Regions from separate parts of the Enterobacter cloacae complex sp. HYC003_NIDB genome, predicted to be linked through region 1. Evidence: predicted binding sites of a transcription regulator. Region 1 holds the regulator's gene; each other region holds the start of a gene.
The links. The regulator Fur, encoded in region 1, represses iron uptake genes when iron is present. The targets are predictions, from matches to a motif close to ATAATAATGAGAACNACTATCAA.
Positions count from the first base shown of each region.

Region 2: the regulator Fur is predicted to act here: its motif matches at 3,265-3,287, upstream of bfd (bacterioferritin-associated ferredoxin).
Region 3: the regulator Fur is predicted to act here: its motif matches at 1,398-1,420, upstream of feoA (ferrous iron transporter A).

Region 1 is NZ_CP114220.1:3,436,647-3,444,215, reverse strand. Features, by position in the region: gene glnS (glutamine--tRNA ligase) at 1-1,086, shown strand, start outside; gene chiP (chitoporin ChiP) at 1,533-2,930, shown strand; gene chiQ (ChiQ/YbfN family lipoprotein) at 2,978-3,304, shown strand; gene fur (ferric iron uptake transcriptional regulator) at 3,396-3,842, opposite strand; gene fldA (flavodoxin FldA) at 4,134-4,664, opposite strand; gene ybfE (LexA regulated protein) at 4,820-5,107, opposite strand; gene ybfF (esterase) at 5,236-6,009, opposite strand; gene seqA (replication initiation negative regulator SeqA) at 6,193-6,738, shown strand; gene pgm (phosphoglucomutase (alpha-D-glucose-1,6-bisphosphate-dependent)) at 6,763-7,569, shown strand, end outside.
Region 2 is NZ_CP114220.1:426,724-434,292, reverse strand. Features, by position in the region: gene rplW (50S ribosomal protein L23) at 1-63, opposite strand, end outside; gene rplD (50S ribosomal protein L4) at 60-665, opposite strand; gene rplC (50S ribosomal protein L3) at 676-1,305, opposite strand; gene rpsJ (30S ribosomal protein S10) at 1,338-1,649, opposite strand; gene O1722_RS01970 (prepilin peptidase) at 2,030-2,479, shown strand; gene bfr (bacterioferritin) at 2,487-2,963, opposite strand; gene bfd (bacterioferritin-associated ferredoxin) at 3,036-3,230, opposite strand; gene tuf (elongation factor Tu) at 3,409-4,593, opposite strand; gene fusA (elongation factor G) at 4,663-6,777, opposite strand; gene rpsG (30S ribosomal protein S7) at 6,874-7,344, opposite strand; gene rpsL (30S ribosomal protein S12) at 7,441-7,569, opposite strand, start outside.
Region 3 is NZ_CP114220.1:367,341-374,909, forward strand. Features, by position in the region: gene feoB (Fe(2+) transporter permease subunit FeoB) at 1-1,099, opposite strand, end outside; gene feoA (ferrous iron transporter A) at 1,130-1,357, opposite strand; gene O1722_RS01650 (Tex family protein) at 1,677-4,007, opposite strand; gene greB (transcription elongation factor GreB) at 4,095-4,568, opposite strand; gene ompR (osmolarity response regulator transcription factor OmpR) at 4,797-5,516, shown strand; gene envZ (two-component system sensor histidine kinase EnvZ) at 5,513-6,859, shown strand; gene pckA (phosphoenolpyruvate carboxykinase (ATP)) at 6,952-7,569, opposite strand, start outside.

The sequences.
Region 1 (7,569 bases):
AAGTTCGCTGAACACCACCAGACCGGTAACAAGTGGTGCATCTACCCGATGTACGACTTCACCCACTGCATCAGCGATGCGCTGGAAGGCATTACGCACTCTCTGTGCACGCTGGAATTCCAGGACAACCGTCGTCTGTACGACTGGGTGCTGGATAACATCACCATTCCTGTGCATCCGCGTCAGTACGAGTTCTCTCGTCTGAACCTGGAATACACCGTGATGTCCAAGCGTAAGCTGAACCTGCTGGTCACCGACAAGCACGTTGAAGGCTGGGACGACCCGCGTATGCCCACCATCTCTGGCCTGCGTCGTCGTGGCTATACCTCGGCGTCTATTCGTGAGTTCTGCAAACGTATTGGCGTTACCAAGCAGGACAACACCATCGAAATGGCGTCTCTGGAATCCTGCATTCGCGAAGACCTGAACGAAAACGCGCCGCGCGCGATGGCAGTGATCGATCCAGTGAAACTGGTCATCGAAAACTATCCGCAGGGTGGAAGCGAACTGGTCTCGATGCCTAACCATCCTAACAAACCGGAAATGGGCACCCGCGACGTGCCGTTCAGCGGTGAAATCTGGATCGATCGCGCCGACTTCCGTGAAGAAGCGAACAAGCAGTACAAGCGTCTGGTGCTGGGCAAAGAAGTGCGTCTGCGTAACGCCTATGTGATCAAAGCCGAGCGCGTAGAGAAAGATGCGGAAGGTAACATCACGACCATCTTCTGTACGTACGACGCAGAGACGCTGAGTAAAGATCCGGCGGATGGCCGTAAAGTAAAAGGTGTAATCCACTGGGTGAGTGCGCAGCATGCGCTGCCGGTTGAGATCCGTCTCTACGATCGTCTGTTCAGCGTACCTAACCCAGGCGCTGCGGAGGACTTCCTGGCGGTTATCAACCCTGAGTCGCTGATTATCAAGCAGGGGTATGCCGAGCCGTCTCTGAAAGCCGCTGAAGCCGGTAAAGCGTTCCAGTTTGAACGTGAGGGTTACTTCTGCCTGGACAGCCGTTACAGCACGGCGGAAAAACCGGTATTTAACCGTACCGTCGGTCTGCGTGATACCTGGACTAAGATCGGCGAATAATCACGCTGGCATGGTCAATGAGAAACAAACGCCGCGTAATGCGGCGTTTTTTTATTTAACGATCATGTCGTTAAGCATCGGGATGATGAATTAAAGCCAACATTCCAGGTCAATGTGGTGCTACTTATTTTATTTAAAAAAGTTTGTTGTTTTCCAAAAACAGAAACGCTGAAAAATATATTCACAATATCAATGTTACTTACTGAAAATTAGCGCATTCCCCCGCCAGTACTTGCTTCCCGGTAAATGTTACAAAGCACTACGAAATATGTGCTCTTCGTCATAATCCTGACTTTTGCCTGATTAAAAGCATTGATAATTCGCGTCGCGAAAAATAACCTAAAGACGGTAGTTAATTCGAGGGTATTTCTGACTACCCCTGACCACTTGGTCTTTTCTGTTTTTCGCCGTTTAAGGCGTTTTAATTCGTCAAAGAGGAATAATCTATGCGTACGTTCAGTGGCAAACGTAGTGCGCTGGCGCTGGCTATCGCCGGTGTGACAGCAATGTCGGGCCTGGTGGTTGCGCCAGAGGCAAAAGCAGCAGGTTTCATCGAAGATTCCACCCTCACGGGCGGTATTTATTACTGGCAGCGTGAGCGTGACCGTAAAGACGTCACTGAAGATAAATACAAAACCAACCTTTCTCACTCGACCTGGAACGCCAACCTTGATTTCCAGTCGGGATATGCCGCCGATATGTTCGGGATCGATATTGCAGCGTTCACCGCAATTGAAATGGCCGAAAATGGCGACAGCGGCCATCCGAACGAAATTGCGTTCTCCTCCAGCAATAAAGCCTACGACGAAGACTGGTCCGGCGATAAAAGCGGAATCAGCCTGTATAAAGCGGCTGCAAAATTCAAATATGGTCCGGTCTGGGCGCGTGGAGGTTATATCCAGCCAACCGGCCAGACGCTGTTAGCACCGCACTGGAGCTTTATGCCAGGTACCTATCAGGGTGCGGAAGCCGGTGCTAATTTTGACTACGGCGATGCGGGGGCGTTGAGCTTCTCCTATATGTGGACCAACGAGTACAAAGCGCCGTGGCACATTGAGATGGACAAGTTCTATCAGAACGATAAAAAAACCAAAGTTGATTATCTCCACTCGCTGGGGGCGAAGTACGACTTCAAAAACGATCTGGTGCTGGAAGCTGCTTTTGGTCAGGCTGAAGGCTATATCGATCAGTACTTTGCTAAAGCCAGCTACAAATTTGATATCGCGGGTAGCCCGCTGAGCACCAGCTATCAGTTCTACGGTACGCGCGACAAAGTCAGTGATGGCAGCGTAAATGATATCTATGACGGCACCGCGTGGTTACAGGCGCTGACCTTCGGTTACAAGGTAGGTCAGGTTGATTTACGTCTGGAGGGAACATGGGTCAAGGCAGAAGGGCAGCAGGGCTACTTCCTGCAACGTATGACGCCAACCTACGCCTCTTCCAATGGTCGTCTGGATATCTGGTGGGATAACCGCTCTGACTTTAACGCCGACGGCGAAAAGGCGGTCTTCTTCGGCGCAATGTATGACCTGAAGAACTGGAATCTGCCTGGCTGGGCGGTGGGTGCGTCCTACGCGTACGCCTGGGACGCAAAGCCAGCAGATATGGCTACGCCAGACGCCTACTACGATCCGAATTACCGTCTGAAAGAGTCTTCATACAGTCTGGATGCGATTTACACCCTTCAGGAGGGCCGTGCGAAAGGCACGATGTTCAAACTGCACTTCACCCAGTATGACAACCACTCCGATATCCCGAGCTACGCGGGCGGTTACGGCAACATCTTCCAGGATGAACGTGACGTGAAATTCATGGTCATTGCGCCATTCACAATCTTCTGATGAACACGCAGGCGGGCGAAATCCCGCCTGCATGGAGACTGCATATGATGAAAAAAATGGTAATCGTTGCGCTGCTGGCATCGGGGCTGGTGGCGTGTGCGCAGGATCAGGCGCAGAAAGAAGACTCCCGTCTGAAGGAGGCGTATAGCGCCTGCATCAATACAGCACAAGGATCGCCAGAGAAGATTGAAGCCTGCCAGAGCGTGCTGAATGTGCTGAAAAAAGAGAAAGCGCATGAGCAGTTTGCGACGCAGGAAAATGTTCGCGTGATGGATTACCAGGCCTGTATCCAGGCGCGGAAAAGCGGTAACGATCAGGAAGTGGCGAAGCGTTGCGATAAGATCTGGGACGAGATTCGCAATAACAATAAATAAGTTGCTTTACGCCCGGTGGCGCAGCGCCACCGGGCTTTTTTCAGGCAAAAAAAAGCCAACCTTACGGCTGGCTCAGAGTATGAACACGATATTATTTCGCGTCGTGCGCGTGGTCGTCTTCGCGGCAATCGCCTTCAGCGCAGTGACCGTACAGGTACAGGCTGTGGTTGGTCAGGCGGATGCCATGACGGGCGGCGATTTCACGCTGGCGTGATTCAATGGAATCATCGCTAAATTCAATGACCTTGCCACAGTCGAGGCAGATCAGGTGATCGTGGTGATGCTGCTGAGTCAGCTCGAACACGGATTTACCGCCTTCGAAATTATGACGAGTAACAATGCCCGCGTCATCAAACTGGTTCAGCACACGATAGACGGTTGCCAGCCCAATCTCTTCACCCATATCGATAAGACGCTTATAAAGGTCTTCCGCACTGACATGGTGATTGTCTGGCCCCTGAAGCACTTCAAGGATTTTTAACCGAGGAAGCGTTACTTTCAGGCCAGCTTTCTTTAATGCGGTATTGTTGTCAGTCATGCGGAATCTGTCCTGTTGCTAAACGATTCACTTCAAAAGAAGAAGTGACAGAAAATGCACTTGGGATAATGCGTCTCATTATAGAACTGCCATGGCTAAATGAAAACTGCAAGTCTCAAGCAAAGTATGCTTATAAAAACGTGGTATCACCAACAAACTTGTTCGATGGCACCCACTTTTTACCAGGGGGATATTGTACAGGTCTGGGCGAAAAAGTTAAAAGTTTGTAGCAATTAATTTAATCGGTTTTACCTGGAAAACGGGCGCAACCGGAGTTGCGCCGCAGGGATATCAGGCGTTAAGGATATCGTCCAGGTTCAGCTCTTCACGAACCTGCTTAACCCATTTTTCTACACGCTCAGCGGTCAGCTCTGGCTGACGGTCTTCATCAATGGCCAGGCCAACGAAGTGATCGTCATCTGCCAGACCTTTGGACGCTTCGAAATGGTAACCCGCCGTTGGCCAGTGACCGACGATCGCAGCACCGCGTGGCTCAATGATGTCGCGAATAGTGCCCAGCGCATCACAGAAATACTCAGCATAGTCTTCCTGATCGCCACAGCCAAACAGGGCAACCAGCTTGCCGTTGAAGTCTACTTCTTCCAGCGTCGGGAAGAAATCGTCCCAGTCACACTGTGCTTCACCGTAGTACCAGGTCGGGATGCCCAGCAGCAGGATGTCATAGCCCTCGAGATCTTCTTTGCTGCTCTTGGCGATGTCATGCACATCAGCAACGTCTTTACCGAGCTGTTTTTGAATGTTTTTTGCGATATTTTCAGTATTGCCGGTATCACTGCCAAAGAAAATGCCGATGATTGCCATGAGTAAAATAACCTCTTGAAACTTAATGGTATGGTGGCCCAAATTGTCCACGGATAAGGGCAATAATAGCAGAACAGGCAACCCTGCGGAAACAGCTATCACGCAGGACTGCACTCTGTGCTACATGAAAAAGGTAATATTGGGGATTTTCTGACTCACGCCTTGCCGCGTAACGTCTCAAGCTGGGCGATCAGCATCTCTTCGATCAGTTCGCTGCGGCTGATGTTGCGCGCGTCAGCTAACTCGTTAAGCGCATCGACGGCATCGGCATTCAGCTTCAGTTCGACACGCTTAAGCCCACGATTTTTATCGCGTTTAAGCTGGTTGCGTTTATTGATACGCAGCTGTTCATCGCGCGAAAGCGGATTCGTTTTCGGTCGTCCCGGTCGACGCTCATTCGCGAACAGATCTAGTGTCGTACGGTCCGTTTGTTCTTTGGCCATGATTCTGAGACTTCGGGGGAAACACGCCGCCCTGCTAATGCCCGGGCGATAAGCGCGCCATCATACATCACCCAAATCCACACGCCAACGACTGGAAGCCCGTCGTCTTCCGGTCGCTGGCTTTTTAATCAATTCGCTGTATCAGTAAGATAGCGGCGAATGGCGCGCAGGACGGCATCCGGTTTTTCCGCGTGTACCCAGTGTCCGGCACCGGCAATGACGTGAGCGCGAGCCTGCGGGAATTGCGCCAGCAGCGTGTCACGATACGCATCAGTGACGTAAGGGGAGTTGCCGCCGCGAATAAAAAGGGTAGGGTGCGGCCAGGCGGGGACGGTTTCCCAGCCCACAATATGCGAATACTGATCCCACAATACCGGGACGTTAAAGCGCCATTGTCCGTCAACAAACGATTTCAGCAGGAACTGAACTACGCCTTCCTCATCAAGATGCTCACGCATAACGGCAGCCGCCTGCTGGCGGGTTGCGACACCCGCTTCGGTGACCGCATTGATGGCGGTAAAAATCTCATCGTGACGGCGAACGTCGTAATTGACGGGCGCAACGTCGATGACCACCAGCCCGGAAATTCGCTCAGGGGCCAGCGCAGTGAGCGCCATCACCGCTTTGCCGCCCATTGAATGCCCGATAAGCGTCGCTTTCTGGATATTATTCGCATCGAGGGTGTCCCGCAGATCCTGCGCCATGGCTGCGTAGGTCATCTCCTCCGAGCGCCCAGAAAGACCGTGATTGCGCATATCAACCTGGAGGATCGCGTGATCGGTCACTAAATCGCGCGCCAGCACACCCAGATTATCCAGGCTACCAAACAGGCCGTGAACCAGTACGATGGGAGAATTATTGTTCGGCGATTGTGCAGTTTGCGCTCGGGTATTCAATTTCATGGCAAAGTTCTTTTTTTAGGTTTGTCAGGTTAGGGTATCATGTTGACCATTCTGCCGCCCGGGGGCAAGGATCCAGTTTAATCTGACTTTTGCCGCCAACCTGGTTTGACGCTATCCGCTGTTGGGATTTGACCTTATAATCTCAACGACTTGTATTCAGATAAGATATCGCACTGGATTAAGATGAAAACAATCGAAGTTGATGACGAACTCTATCAGTATATTGCCAGCCAGACGCGGCATATTGGGGAGAGCGCGTCCGACATTTTACGGCGCATGCTTAAAATTTCCGCCGCCTCACAGCCCACTCCTGTCACTAAAGATGTCGTGTCTCAGCCGAGCGTTGTTGCACAAGTAAAACCTGCCGTCATGCCGGCAAAAGACAAAGTGCGCGCGATGCGCGAGCTGCTGCTGTCCGATGAATATGCCGAGCAGAAAAAGGCGGTTAACCGCTTTATGCTGGTGCTGTCTACACTTTATTCACTGGATAACAACGCATTTGCAGAAGCGACAGAGTCGCTGCACGGTCGCACGCGCGTTTACTTCGCAGGCGACGAGCAGACCCTGCTGCAAAATGGCAACCAAACCAAACCCAAACACGTTCCCGGTACACCATACTGGGTGATCACCAACACCAATACGGGCCGTAAGTGCAGCATGATCGAACATATCATGCAGTCCATGCAGTTCCCGGCGGAATTGATCGAAAAGGTTTGCGGTACAATTTAACCCTTGCATCAGAAGGACCAGGCAATGGCAAATCACAGCCGTGCAGGACAACCTGCACAACAAAGCGATTTGATTAACGTCGCTCAACTGACCGCGCAGTACTACGTGCTGAAGCCGGTGGTGGGCAACGCAGAACACGCAGTGAAGTTTGGTACATCTGGCCACCGCGGTAGTGCGGCGCGCCACAGCTTTAACGAACCGCACATTCTGGCCATTGCTCAGGCCATCGCGGAAGAGCGCGCCAAAAATGGCGTCACCGGTCCGTGCTATGTAGGGAAAGATACCCACGCCCTGTCTGAACCTGCTTTTATCTCCGTGCTGGAAGTGCTGGCGGCGAACGGCGTAGACGTGATTGTTCAGGAGAACAACGGTTTTACGCCAACGCCAGCGGTTTCTAACGCTATTCTGGTACACAACAAAAAAGGTGGCGCGCAGGCTGACGGCATTGTGATCACCCCGTCACACAACCCACCGGAAGATGGCGGCATCAAGTACAACCCACCTAACGGTGGCCCGGCGGATACCAACGTCACGAAAGTGGTGGAAGATCGTGCCAACGCGTTACTGGCTAACGGTCTGAACGGTGTGAAACGCATCTCGCTGGATGAAGCCATGGCCTCCGGCCACGTGAAAGAGCAGGATCTGGTGCAGCCGTTCGTGGAAGGGCTGGCGGATATCGTCGATATGGCCGCTATCCAGAAAGCCGGTCTGAAGCTGGGCGTGGATCCACTGGGCGGCTCCGGTATTGAATACTGGAAACGCATTGCCGAGCACTACAAGCTGGATCTGACAATCGTGAACGATCACGTCGATCAGACCTTCCGCTTTATG
Region 2 (7,569 bases), 1.9 Mb from region 1:
AGACGCTTTTTCAGAAACGTGCGGTGCGCGCAGCACCTTCAGCAGACGTTCTTCACGAATCATGCCAGCATCTCCTCAACTTGCTTAACAGCATCAGCAGTCATTACGACTTTGTCGAAGGCGATCAGGCTAACCGGGTCGATACCAGTCGCGTCGCGTACGTCAACCTTGTGCAGGTTACGCGCGGCCAGGAACAGGTTCTCGTCCAGCTCACCGGTGATGATCAGCACATCTTCCAGAGCCATGTCTTTCAGTTTCTGTGCCAGCAGCTTAGTTTTAGGCGCTTCAACAGAGAACTTCTCGACAACGATCAGACGATCCTGACGTACCAGTTCGGACAGAATGCTTTTCAGCGCGCCGCGGTACATCTTTTTGTTAACTTTTTGACTGTGGTCCTGTGGACGCGCAGCGAAGGTCACGCCACCTGAACGCCAGATCGGGCTCTTGATAGAACCTGAACGCGCACGGCCGGTACCTTTCTGGCGCCATGGCTTTTTGCCTGAACCAGTTACTTCAGCACGAGTCTTCTGAGCACGAGTACCCTGACGAGCACCAGCTGCATAAGCAACAACAACCTGGTGAACCAGCGCTTCGTTGAAATCACGACCGAAGGTAGTTTCGGAAACAGTCAGCGCGCTCTGCGCGTCTTTCAATACTAATTCCATTGCTATCCCCTTACGCCTTCACAGCTGGTTTAACGATCAGGTCGCTACCGGTTGCACCCGGGACCGCACCTTTAACCAGCAGCAGGTTGCGCTCAGCGTCAACACGTACTACGTCCAGGCTCTGAACGGTTACACGTTCGTTGCCCAGCTGACCTGCCATTTTCTTGCCTTTGAACACTTTGCCCGGAGTCTGGTTCTGACCGATAGAACCCGGAACGCGGTGAGACAAGGAGTTACCGTGAGTAGCGTCCTGGGTACGGAAGTTCCAGCGCTTAACGGTACCAGCAAAACCTTTACCTTTAGAGGTACCGGTTACGTCAACTTTTTTAACGTCAGCAAACAGCTCAACGCTAATGTCCTGACCTACGGTGAACTCTTCGCCTTCAGCAAGACGGAATTCCCACAGACCACGGCCAGCTTCAACGCCAGCTTTAGCGAAGTGACCCGCTTCTGGTTTGGTTACACGGTTAGCTTTTTTAGCACCAGTGGTAACCTGAATAGCGCGGTAGCCATCGTTAGCCAGATCTTTAACCTGAGTAACGCGGTTTGCTTCAACTTCGATTACGGTTACTGGGATAGAAACGCCATCTTCAGTGAAGATGCGGGTCATACCCACTTTTTTACCGACTAAACCAATCATTGTTTCAACCTCTCAATCGCTCGATGACCTGATTAACCCAGGCTGATCTGCACGTCTACACCGGCAGCCAGATCCAGACGCATCAGAGCATCAACGGTTTTCTCAGTTGGCTCAACGATGTCAACCAGACGCTTGTGAGTGCGGATTTCGTACTGATCACGCGCATCTTTGTTAACGTGCGGAGAGATCAGAACGGTAAAGCGCTCTTTGCGGGTCGGCAGCGGGATCGGACCACGGACTTGCGCACCAGTGCGCTTAGCAGTCTCGACGATTTCCGCGGTTGATTGATCGATCAGACGATGATCAAACGCTTTAAGGCGGATACGGATTCTTTGGTTCTGCATGAGACCAGAGCTCCAATTATTTTATAAACGAAAATGATTACTCCTCAAACCCATTACGATTGATGGGAGAGTGTAACCGTTCTTACGTAGCTCCCCAATTGGGAGCATTGTTGAGTAACAAAGTGAGCTACTCTGGTTCAGATTGAACCCGCCGTCAATTACGACAAGCCCGCGCATTATACGTAAATCAGAGAAAGACGCAAGTGCCGTTTAGAAATTAAGCGCCAAAGACGTACTATACGTAAGGCCGCGCAATTTTTTATGCAAAGTATCCCTTCTCAACTCTTTGTCTGAAGCCGCTACGCAATTGCTGTTTTTACACATTGCCGGGCATGCAGATTATTACGAGTATGCGCTCAAACCATTTTGAGGCTCTCGCTATGCTACTGTCCCTCCCCTTTCTGCTGATCTATTTTGCGTTATCGGCCTTGCTTGTTCGCACCGATATTCGCACGGGGCTTCTTCCCGATAAATTTCTTTGCCCGCTGCTATGGACGGGCCTGCTCTACCAGCTTTGTCTCCATCCTGATTTTTTGCCGAGCGCGGTAGTGGGTGCGATGGCAGGATACGCCGGATTCGCCATTATCTATTGGGGATACCGTCTCATCTGCCGACGTGAAGGGATGGGATATGGCGACATAAAATATCTGGCGGCGCTGGGGGCATGGCATGGCTGGTGTGTACTACCAATACTTGCATTAGTGGCCGCGTTAATGGCTCTGCTGTATCTGGTTGCTTTCTCGTTATTTACCCCTGATAAGCAGGCATTAAAAAACCCACTGCCTTTTGGGCCATTTCTGGCGGCAGCGGGTTTATGCGTTGGCTGGTAAAGCCTGATTAACTTTCCACTTTGATCTGAGACTGAAGGTAGTTCTGTAGGCCAATTTTGCTAATGAGATCCAGTTCGGTCTCAAGCCAGTCGATGTGCCCTTCTTCATCGGCCAGGATCTGGATCATCATATCGCGGCTGACGTAGTCATGTACGCTGTCCGCATAGGCAATGGCTTCACGCAGATCTTTTGCACCCTCCAGCTCCAGCCGGAGATCAGAACGCAGCATCTCTTCGACATCTTCTCCGATGCCCAGTTTTCCGAGATCCTGTAGGTTAGGAATGCCTTCGAGGAATAAAATACGCTCAATGTATTTATCGGCGTGTTTCATTTCATCAATGGACTCATGGTATTCAACATCGTTGAGGCGAGTCAGTCCCCAGTTTTTAAACATTCTTGCATGGAGAAAATACTGATTGATTGCGACAAGCTCATTTCCCAATAATTTATTGAGATAACTTATGATTTTAACATCACCTTTCATTATATAGTCCCTCCGCTTCCACTCATTGAAGCGTAGATCGGGCTACGGGGATGTCAAAAAAAAGATAGAGGCTTACGCGATCTCTTTGAATTCCGGGATCTGCATCAGTTCGTCCTGCATGATCTCACGCGCTGCGCGAACGCATTTACCGCATTGATTTCCCACCGGAACAAACTTGCGAAGCTGCTGGAAAGATTGTGGTTGAAACTGGCGAACGGCCTGACGAATTTTTTTGTCGCTTACACCATTACATAAACAAACGTACATAAAGACTCCCGTTCAAAATATGCGCAAAGTGTAAGTGAGAATGGTTATGATTACAATAGCGCGGGCGTCGGAATACGTGGCGGGAGAAAGCAAAAAATGCGAATTTTTATGACAATGCCCCAACGGCAGAAAACAAAAAAGGACGCCGGAGCGTCCTTTTTATTTCAGGGATAATTAATTAGCCCAGAACTTTAGCAACAACGCCCGCGCCAACGGTACGGCCGCCTTCACGGATTGCGAAACGCAGACCGTCGTCCATCGCGATTGGGTGGATCAGCGTCACAACCATCTTGATGTTGTCGCCTGGCATTACCATCTCTACGCCTTCTGGCAGTTCGATGGTACCGGTCACGTCAGTTGTACGGAAGTAGAACTGTGGACGGTAGCCTTTGAAGAACGGAGTATGACGGCCGCCTTCGTCTTTGGACAGAATGTACACTTCAGATTCGAACTTGGTGTGTGGCTTGATTGAGCCTGGCTTCGCCAGAACCTGACCACGTTCGATTTCTTCACGTTTGATACCACGCAGCAGAACACCAACGTTCTCACCAGCACGGCCTTCGTCCAGCAGTTTGCGGAACATTTCAACGCCAGTACAGGTAGACTTCGCAGTCTCTTTGATACCAACGATTTCAACTTCTTCACCAACTTTGATGATACCGCGCTCTACACGACCGGTAACAACGGTACCACGACCGGAGATGGAGAATACGTCTTCGATTGGCAGCAGGAATGGCTTGTCAATCGCACGCTCTGGTTCTGGGATGTAAGAATCCAGGTAGCCAGCCAGTTCGATGATTTTCTCTTCCCACTCTGCTTCGCCTTCCAGCGCTTTCAGCGCGGAACCACGAACGATTGGAGTGTCGTCGCCTGGGAAATCGTACTGAGACAGCAGTTCACGAACTTCCATCTCTACCAGTTCCAGCAGCTCTTCGTCATCAACCATGTCACATTTGTTCAGGAACACGATGATGAAAGGAACGCCTACCTGACGACCCAGCAGGATGTGCTCACGAGTCTGAGGCATAGGGCCGTCAGTCGCAGCAACAACCAGGATCGCGCCGTCCATCTGCGCAGCACCGGTGATCATGTTTTTAACATAGTCGGCGTGGCCTGGGCAGTCTACGTGTGCGTAGTGGCGAGTCGGGGTGTCATACTCAACGTGAGAGGTGTTGATGGTGATACCACGAGCTTTTTCTTCTGGTGCGTTATCGATCTGGTCGAAAGCACGAGCAGCACCGCCGTAGGTTTTAGCCAGTACGGTGGTGATTGCAGCAGTCAGGGTAGTTTTACCATGGTCAACGTGGCCGATAGTACCAACGTTGACGTGCGGTTTTGTACGTTCAAATTTTTCTTTAGACACGGCTATATTCCTTACTATAGTGCTCTCCCCTTCGGAGAGAGCACGGGACTTAGGTTTTAATCCTGTGGATTACTTACCACGGGCTTCGATAACGGCCTGAGCAACGTTGTTCGGCGCATCATCATACTTCAGGAATTCCATAGTGTATGATGCACGACCTTTGGTCAGAGAACGCAGCTGAGTCGCATATCCGAACATTTCAGACAGCGGAACTTCAGCGTGGATCTTAACGCCAGTTACTTCGGATTCCTGACCACGCAGCATACCGCGACGACGGCTCAAGTCACCGATAACGTCACCGGTGTTCTCTTCAGGAGTTTCTACTTCAACCTTCATGATCGGCTCAAGCAGAACTGGTTTTGCTTTCTTAAAGCCTTCTTTAAAGGCAATAGACGCAGCCAGTTTAAACGCCAGTTCAGAGGAGTCAACGTCGTGGTAAGAACCGAAGTGCAGACGAACACCCATGTCTACAACCGGGTAACCAGCCAGAGGACCAGCTTTCAGCTGCTCCTGGATGCCTTTATCAACGGCAGGGATGTATTCGCCAGGAATTACACCACCTTTGATGTCGTTGATGAACTCGTAACCTTTAGGGTTAGAGCCCGGCTCCAGTGGGTACATGTCGATCACAACGTGACCGTACTGACCGCGACCACCAGACTGCTTAGCGTGTTTACCTTCAACATCGGTAACTTTCGCGCGAATCGCTTCGCGGTAAGCAACCTGAGGTTTACCCACGTTCGCTTCAACGTTGAATTCACGCTTCATACGGTCAACGATGATGTCCAGGTGCAGTTCACCCATACCAGCGATGATGGTCTGGTTAGATTCTTCATCAGTCCATACGCGGAATGATGGGTCTTCTTTCGCCAGACGGCCCAGAGCCAGACCCATTTTTTCCTGGTCAGCTTTGGTTTTTGGTTCAACTGCGATGGAGATTACCGGCTCAGGGAATTCCATACGCTCCAGAATGATCGGGTGATCCGGGTCACACAGGGTGTCACCAGTGGTCACGTCTTTCAGACCGATAGCAGCAGCGATGTCGCCCGCACGAACTTCTTTGATCTCTTCACGTTTGTTAGCGTGCATCTGTACGATACGGCCAAAACGTTCACGCGCCGCTTTCACGGAGTTCAGGATGGTGTCACCAGAGTTAACCACACCAGAGTAAACGCGGAAGAAGGTCAGGTTACCCACGAATGGGTCGGTAGCAATTTTGAACGCCAGTGCAGAGAACGGCTCGTCATCACTTGCGTGACGCTCAGCCGGAGTATCTTTACCGTCGTCCAGGATGCCGTTGATCGCAGGAACGTCAACCGGGGATGGCAGGTAGTCAACTACCGCATCCAGCATCGCCTGAACACCTTTGTTCTTGAACGCAGAACCACAGGTTACCAGGATGATTTCGTTGTTCAGAACGCGCTGACGCAGAGCAGATTTGATCTCTTGCTCAGACAGTTCTTCACCACCCAGGTATTTCTCCATCAGCTCTTCAGAAGCTTCTGCTGCGGATTCGATCAGGTTCTGGTGCCATTCGTCAGCCAGGTCCTGCATCTCTGCCGGGATATCTTCGTATTCGAAGGTAACGCCCGCATCTGCTTCGTTCCAGTTGATGGCTTTCATTTTCACCAGGTCGATAACGCCGGTGAAACCTTCTTCAGCACCAATTGCCAGCTGAAGCGGAACAGGGTTCGCGCCCAGACGGGTTTTGATCTGGCCAACAACTTTCAGGAAGTTAGCACCCATACGGTCCATTTTGTTAACGAACGCGATGCGTGGAACTTTATATTTGTTTGCCTGACGCCATACGGTTTCAGACTGTGGCTGAACACCACCAACTGCGCAATAAACCATTACCGCGCCGTCAAGAACACGCATGGAACGTTCAACTTCGATGGTGAAGTCAACGTGCCCTGGGGTGTCGATGATGTTTACGCGATGCGGTTCGTACTGCTTAGCCATACCTGACCAGAATGCAGTAGTCGCTGCGGAGGTGATAGTAATACCACGCTCCTGCTCCTGTTCCATCCAGTCCATGGTGGCTGCGCCGTCATGAACTTCACCGATTTTATGGTTTACACCGGTGTAGAACAGAATACGTTCGGTAGTAGTGGTTTTACCGGCGTCGATGTGCGCACTGATACCGATGTTACGGTAGCGTGCGATGGGTGTTGTACGAGCCATTTGATTCCTCGTTTATATCTTTAGGCGTTCAGTTAAGTTACCCAGAGCGGGCGGCTTCTCTGAAGCGCCCGCCTGGTGACTACGACTCCGAAGGGATTACCAACGGTAGTGTGCGAACGCCTTGTTGGCTTCTGCCATACGGTGAACGTCTTCACGTTTCTTAACTGCGGTACCTTTGTTTTCCGCAGCATCAGAAAGTTCGTTCGCCAGACGCAGAGCCATGGATTTATCACCGCGTTTACGAGCAGCTTCAACGATCCAACGCATTGCCAGAGCATTACGACGAACCGGACGAACTTCAACTGGAACCTGATAAGTAGAACCACCAACGCGGCGAGACTTAACTTCTACAGTCGGGCGCACGTTGTCGAGAGCGACTTCGAAGGCTTCCAGTTCATTTTTACCAGAACGCTGAGCCAGGGTCTCCAGCGCGCTGTATACGATTGCTTCTGCGGTAGATTTTTTACCATCTACCATCAGGATATTTACAAATTTTGCCAGCAGTTCTGATCCGAATTTCGGATCTGGAAGAATTTTACGCTGACCAATGACGCGACGACGTGGCATGGGATTACTCCGTTGTTAATTCAGGATTGTCCAAAACTCTACGAGTTTAGTTTGACATTAAGATAAATCAGTTTGGCCTTACTTAACGGAGAACCATTAAGCCTTAGGACGCTTCACGCCGTACTTGGAGCGAGCCTGCTTACGGTCTTTAACACCTGAGCAGTCCAGCGCACCACGAACGGTGTGGTAACGAACACCCGGAAGGTCTTTAACACGACCGCCACG
Region 3 (7,569 bases), 1.8 Mb from region 1:
GGAAGGAGAGGAACAGGTACATCATGCCGATCTGCGGCACCAGCGGCAGGACGGTATTGATCCCGCCGCCGATCCCCTGCGCAAGGAAGATGGTCAACCATTCCGGGAAGTGGAGGGTGTAGCCCAGCCACTGAATACCGTGCACGAAGATAGCGACAGAGCCGCCATCAAAGATAGGTTGTAATGCACCGCCGATGTTAATGGCGAGCAGGAACATCACATACATCACCAGTAAAAAGATCGGTAAACCGAGGAAGCGGTTGAGCACAATTTTATCCACGGCGGCGGTGAAGCGGCTGGGTTCAGCGGTTAATGCATTGCTGACCACGTCACAGATAGCGGCGATGGCCTGATAGCGCGCATCCGCAATGTGCAGGGCCGGGTCATCCAGCTCGTCGCTAAGGCGAGCCTGTGCGACATCCAGCTTATCCGCCGCATCGCCTGCGTAGGCGCGGCTGTAGATATCGCCTTCCAGCATTTGCAGGCCAAGCCACAGACGTTGTCTGGCGGGCATGCTGTTATCCATCTCCTGCGCCAGCTGCCCGGCTTCGCGCAGCAGCGGCTGGGCGTAGTGCACCAGTTCGACGTCGGCATTGCCCGTGTGGCGGTCAATCGCCAGCTTCAGGGCGTCAATGCCGCGAGCGCGGGTGGAAACCAGCGGAACCACCGGGCAGCCCAGACGGGCGGAGAGGGCATCGACGTCGATGCGCAGCTTTTGCTTCTCCGCGATGTCGAGCATGTTAAGCGCCACGATGCAGGGAATACCCAGCTCCAGCAGCTGTAACGTGAGATACAGATTTCGTTCGAGGTTAGAGGCATCCACCACGTTGATAAGCAGATCCGCGTCGCCGCTCAGAATATAGTGGCAGGCAATTTGCTCATCGAGAGAGGTCTGGGATGAAATCGTGGTGAGGGAATAGGTCCCCGGTAAATCAACCAGCGTGACCTGATTATCTGTCGTGGTGAACTGGCCTTCTTTGCGTTCAACCGTCACGCCTGCCCAATTTCCCACACGCTGGCGTGCGCCAGTTAACTGATTAAATAAGGTTGTCTTGCCGGAATTAGGATTGCCAATTAAGCCAATAGTTAATTTTTTCATTGTAGTAGACTCACTGAAACCGCTGGCTTGTTAACGGGATAAAGATTCAATTTCAATTAATGCGAGATCTTTTTTACGCAGAACCAGATTAACGCGTCGGGTTTCGATATGAACTGGATCGCCCAACGGTGCAACGCGCACAACCTGGAATGATGAGCCGGGTAGCATGCCCAGTGACAGGAGCTTCTGCCGATAGGCCGGGCTTATCTCACGGGTAAAACCGATAATTTTCCACGCACTGTCTGGAGTGAATTGCATAGCGCCTGATTCCACGATAGGTTAAATAATCTACACTGCGATGATAATGAGAATAGTTTTTATCAGCAATAATAAAAATGTGACGGGATGTTGTTAATCGTATTAATTTGCGGTCTGCTTGACCTTGCTCAATATTTTCGAAATTGAGGTGAAAATAAAAAGAGGGCTATTTGTTAATGAGGTGATAATTCGTGGTTTAAATATGGATACAACATATTTATTTTAATTCCCTGCGGCCTGCTTGCCGGGCGGCACTGCGTTTGCCCGGCCTACAAAACCGTAGGCCCGGTAAGCGTCGCGCCACCGGGCATTTACAGCATTAGCGTTTCTTACCCATCGCCGCTGCCAGCGCATCCATCATCGCGCTGTTGCCCGCTGGCTGTGCGTCACGTCCGCGTGGCTTCGCGGCTTTCGCTGCCGGACGCTGCTGTTCACGGCCACCGCCATTACCGCCACGGCGCGCGTTAGTGTCGCCCGGCTGCTCGTCCAGACGCATGGTCAGGGCAATACGCTTGCGCTGGAGATCCACTTCGAGCACTTTCACCTTCACGATGTCGCCCGCTTTGACCACGGTGTGCGGATCTTCAACGAACTTGTCGGCGAGGGAAGAGATATGCACCAGACCATCCTGATGCACGCCGATATCCACAAACGCGCCAAAGTTGGTGACGTTGGTTACCGCCCCCTCCAGCACCATGCCCGGCAGCAGGTCGTTCATGGTTTCTACGCCCTCAGCAAAGGTCGCGGTTTTAAACTCAGGACGCGGATCGCGGCCCGGTTTTTCCAGCTCTTTGATGATGTCGGTGACCGTCGGCACGCCGAACTGTTCGTCGGTGAAATCCACCGCTTTCAGGTTACGCAGCGCGCTGCTGTCGCCCATCAAGTCTTTCAGCGCCTGCCGGGTGGCGGCCAGGATACGCTCGACAACCGGATAGGCTTCCGGGTGAACGGTAGAGGCATCCAGCGGGTTATCGCCGTGATTGATGCGCAGGAAGCCCGCGCACTGCTCAAATGCTTTTGGCCCCAGACGGCTCACCTTCAGCAGCTGCTGGCGGTTCTGGAACTGACCGTTTTCATCACGCCAGGCGACGATATTCTGCGCCATCATACGGGTCAGGCCCGCCACGCGGGTCAGCAGGGGCACGGAAGCGGTGTTCAGGTCCACGCCGACGGCGTTAACACAGTCTTCCACTACCGCATCCAGCTTACGCGCCAGCTGCGTCTGGCTCACGTCGTGCTGATACTGGCCCACGCCGATGGATTTCGGGTCAATCTTCACCAGCTCCGCCAGCGGATCCTGCAAACGACGGGCGATAGAGACCGCACCGCGCAGGGAAACGTCCAGATCCGGGAACTCCTGCGCTGCCAGTTCCGAGGCGGAATAGACAGATGCCCCCGCTTCACTGACGATCACTTTCTGCGCCGTCACTTTCGGGAACTGCTTCTGCACGTCGAGATAGAAACGTTCAGTTTCTCGGGACGCCGTACCGTTACCGATGGCAACCAGCTCAACGTTGTACTTCTCGCACAGCGCGGCGACGACGACAGCCGCTTTCGCTGCCTGACCGGTGTGCGGGTAAATGGTGTCGGTGGCAACCAGCTTGCCGGTGCCGTCAACCACGGCCACCTTCACGCCGGTACGCAGACCCGGATCGAGACCCATGGTGGCGCGCAGGCCAGCTGGCGCCGCCATCAGCAGGTCGTGCAGGTTACGGGCGAAGACGTTGATCGCTTCGTCTTCGGCGCGCTCGCGCACGGTGCCCATCAGCTCGGTTTCGAGGTGCATCAGCACCTTGATGCGCCAGGTCCAGCTCACCACGCCTTTGCGCCAGCTGTCCGCCGGGGCGTTGTTCAGGCGCAGGCCCAGATGGTCGATAATGATCTGCTCGCAGTGGCTCTCTTTTGGCGGCTCGTCAAACTGTGGATCGGCATTCAGGGAGAGTTGCAGCACGCCTTCGTTACGGCCGCGGAACATCGCCAGCGCGCGGTGAGACGGCGCGGTAGAAATGGGTTCGTGGTGATCAAAGTAGTCGCGGAATTTCGCGCCTTCTTCCTCTTTGCCGGACACCACGGTGGAGACGATATGCGCGTTCTTCCACAGGTAATCACGCACTTTGGCCAGCAGCGCCGCGTCTTCGGCGAAGCGCTCCATCAGAATGTAGCGCGCGCCGTCCAGCGCGGCTTTGGTGTCTGCTACGCCTTTATCGGCGTCGATAAATTTGGCGGCTTCGGTTTCCGGATCGTGGGACGGTTCGTTCCACAGCAGATCGGCCAGTGGCTCAAGGCCGGCTTCGATCGCAATCTGCCCGCGCGTGCGGCGCTTCGGTTTGTACGGCAGATAGAGGTCTTCGAGCTCGGTTTTACTCAGGGTACCGTTAATGGCTTTTTCCAGGTCACTGGTCAGCTTGCCCTGCTCGCCGATAGATTTGAGGATCGCCTGACGTCGGTCTTCCAGCTCGCGAAGATAGCCCAGACGGGTCTCCAGGTTTCGCAGCTGCGTGTCATCCAGACCGCCGGTGACTTCCTTACGATAACGTGCAATAAACGGCACGGTGTTCCCTTCATCAAGCAGGCGAACGGCAGCTTCTACCTGTTCGGCTCTGGCCTGAAGTTCACCCGCAATAATGCGGCAGAGCGACTCTTTCATCATGGTCAGTTCATCTTGTGGATCGAAAATCAGGGGGATAGTTATACGGGCTGACACCAAAAAATGCCAGCCGGGGAGGGCGCTCTCGGACTATTTAACATACTCGATTTCGTTGACGTACCAGCTTGCTTCACCCGCAGGCGTCTGGACAACGGCTAAATCGCCTACCTCTTTTTTCAGCAGGGCGCGGGCCATGGGTGAGTCGATAGAAATGTAATCCTTACGACCGAAAATTTCATCGTAGCCGACGATACGAAAACGCAGGGTGTCGCCGCTGTCGTTTTCAATTTCGACCCACGCGCCGAAGAAGACTTTACCTTCCTGCTGCGGGGAGTAATCGACAATTTTGAGATTCTCGAGGCACTTCGTCAGGTAGCGTACCCGGCGATCGATTTCGCGCAGCCGCTTTTTATTGTACTGGTAGTCCGCATTCTCGCTGCGGTCGCCCAGGCTTGCTGCCCAGGTGACTTTTTTGGTCACTTCCGGACGCTCTTCGCGCCACAGGTAATCCATCTCTTTTTTGAGTTTCTCGTACCCTTCACGGGTGATCAGAGGCGTTTTCATGGTGCAGCCTTTAATGCCGGTTAACTGTCTTTGCGCACAATACGTAGCGCACAGTGTAACAGACAAGATTAATAATGATTTATGTGATGAAATGAACAGATAAGCTGCTGTTAAATATGCTTTGTAACAATTTCGTCTAGAATTTATACCAGAATTTGCTGGTCGAACCCGTGCACTTTTTTAGAATACGCTGTTCCAGGCTTATCCGAACCTTTGGGAGTACACACAATGCAAGAGAACTACAAAATTCTGGTCGTAGATGACGACATGCGCCTGCGTGCGCTGCTGGAACGTTATCTGACCGAGCAGGGCTTCCAGGTTCGTAGCGTCGCGAACGCGGAACAGATGGATCGTCTGCTGACGCGTGAATCCTTCCACCTGATGGTGTTGGACCTGATGCTGCCTGGCGAAGACGGGCTCTCTATTTGCCGCCGTCTGCGCAGCCAGAGCAACCCGATGCCGATCATCATGGTGACGGCGAAGGGTGAAGAAGTTGACCGCATTGTCGGCCTTGAGATCGGCGCTGATGACTACATTCCAAAGCCGTTCAACCCGCGTGAACTGCTGGCGCGTATTCGCGCCGTGCTGCGTCGTCAGGCGAACGAGCTGCCGGGCGCGCCATCTCAGGAAGAGGCCGTCATTGCATTCGGTAAGTTCAAGCTGAACCTCGGCACCCGTGAAATGTTCCGTGAAGATGAGCCAATGCCGCTCACCAGCGGTGAGTTCGCGGTGCTGAAAGCGCTGGTCAGTCACCCGCGTGAGCCGCTCTCCCGTGACAAGCTGATGAACCTGGCGCGTGGTCGTGAATACTCCGCGATGGAGCGTTCTATCGACGTGCAGATCTCTCGTCTGCGCCGTATGGTGGAAGAAGATCCGGCGCATCCTCGTTATATACAGACCGTGTGGGGTCTGGGCTACGTGTTTGTCCCGGACGGCTCTAAAGCATGAGGCGAATGCGCTTCTCGCCGCGAAGTTCGTTTGCCCGCACGCTGTTATTGATCGTCACCCTGCTGTTTGTCAGCCTGGTGACGACTTACCTGGTGGTGCTGAACTTTGCAATCCTGCCGAGCCTTCAGCAGTTTAATAAGGTGCTGGCATACGAAGTGCGTATGCTGATGACCGACAAACTGCAACTGGAGGACGGCACGCAGTTGGTTGTTCCCCCGGCGTTCCGTCGGGAAATCTACCGTGAGCTGGGCATTTCTCTCTACTCGAACGAAGCGGCGGAAGATGCCGGCCTGCGCTGGGCGCAGCACTATGAATTCCTTAGCCAGCAGATGGCGCAGCAGCTTGGCGGCCCGACGGAAGTGCGCGTTGAGGTCAATAAAAGCTCGCCGGTTGTCTGGCTGAAAACCTGGCTGTCACCCAACATCTGGGTGCGCGTTCCGCTCACCGAGATTCATCAGGGCGACTTCTCGCCGCTGTTCCGATACACCCTGGCGATCATGCTGCTGGCCATCGGCGGCGCATGGCTGTTTATTCGTATCCAGAACCGACCGCTGGTCGATCTGGAGCATGCGGCATTGCAGGTCGGTAAAGGTATTATCCCACCGCCGCTGCGTGAGTATGGCGCATCGGAAGTGCGCTCGGTAACGCGTGCGTTTAACCACATGGCGGCAGGCGTTAAACAGCTGGCGGACGACCGTACGCTGCTGATGGCGGGGGTCAGCCATGACCTTCGCACCCCGCTGACGCGTATCCGGCTGGCAACAGAGATGATGGGCGAGCAGGATGGTTATCTTGCAGAGTCCATCAACAAGGATATCGAAGAGTGTAACGCCATCATCGAGCAGTTTATCGACTACCTGCGCACCGGGCAGGAGATGCCGATGGAGATGGCGGATCTGAACGCGGTTCTGGGCGAAGTGGTTGCCGCCGAAAGCGGCTACGAACGTGAAATTGCGACCGACCTTCAGGCAGGTGAGATTCAGGTACGTATGCATCCGCTCTCCATTAAACGCGCGGTGGCGAATATGGTGGTTAACGCGGCGCGGTACGGCAACGGCTGGATCAAAGTCAGCAGCGGTACGGAACTCAACCGCGCCTGGTTCCAGGTGGAAGACGATGGCCCGGGCATCAAGCCTGAGCAGCGTAAGCACCTGTTCCAGCCGTTCGTGCGCGGCGACAGCGCGCGCAGCACCAGCGGAACCGGCTTAGGCCTGGCGATTGTGCAGCGTATTGTTGATAACCATAACGGACTGCTGGAAATTGGCACCAGCGAGCGGGGCGGTTTGAGCATTCGTGCGTGGTTACCGGTGCCGGTTTTACGGGGGCAGGTGAAAGAGAGTTAAAAAAGGGGGGGCCTGATGCCCTCACCCCGGCCCTCTCCCACGGGGAGAGGGAGAAAACATTAAAAAAGGCAACTTTCGTTGCCTTTTTGCTTTTACCTTGGTCCCGCACTCACCAGCGCAGCACCGGCCGGGGTGTCGGTATACTTCTCGAAGTTTTCGATAAACAGTTTCGCCAGCGATTCAGCCTTCTCACGCCACTGTTCCGGTGAACCGTAGGTGTTACGCGGATCCAGGATACGCGTATCCACGCCCGGCAGCTCTGTTGGGATCGCCAGATCGAACATCGGCAGCGTAAAGGTCTCAGCGTTATCCAGCGAACCATCCAGAATCGCGTCGATGATGGCGCGTGTATCTTTGATGGAGATACGTTTGCCCGTACCGTTCCAGCCGGTGTTCACCAGGTACGCCTGGGCGCCGGATGCCTGCATGCGTTTCACCAGCACTTCCGCGTACTGCGTTGGGTGCAGCGACAGGAACGCCGCGCCGAAGCAGGCGGAGAAGGTTGGGGTTGGCTCGGTCACACCGCGCTCGGTACCCGCCAGTTTAGCGGTAAAGCCGGAGAGGAAATGGTACTGCGTCTGGCTGGCGGTCAGGCGGGAAACCGGTGGCAGCACGCCGAACGCATCCGCGGTCAGGAAAATCACCTTCGTGGCATGACCCGCCTTCGATACCGGCTTGACGATGTTCTCGATGTGGTAGATCGGGTAAGA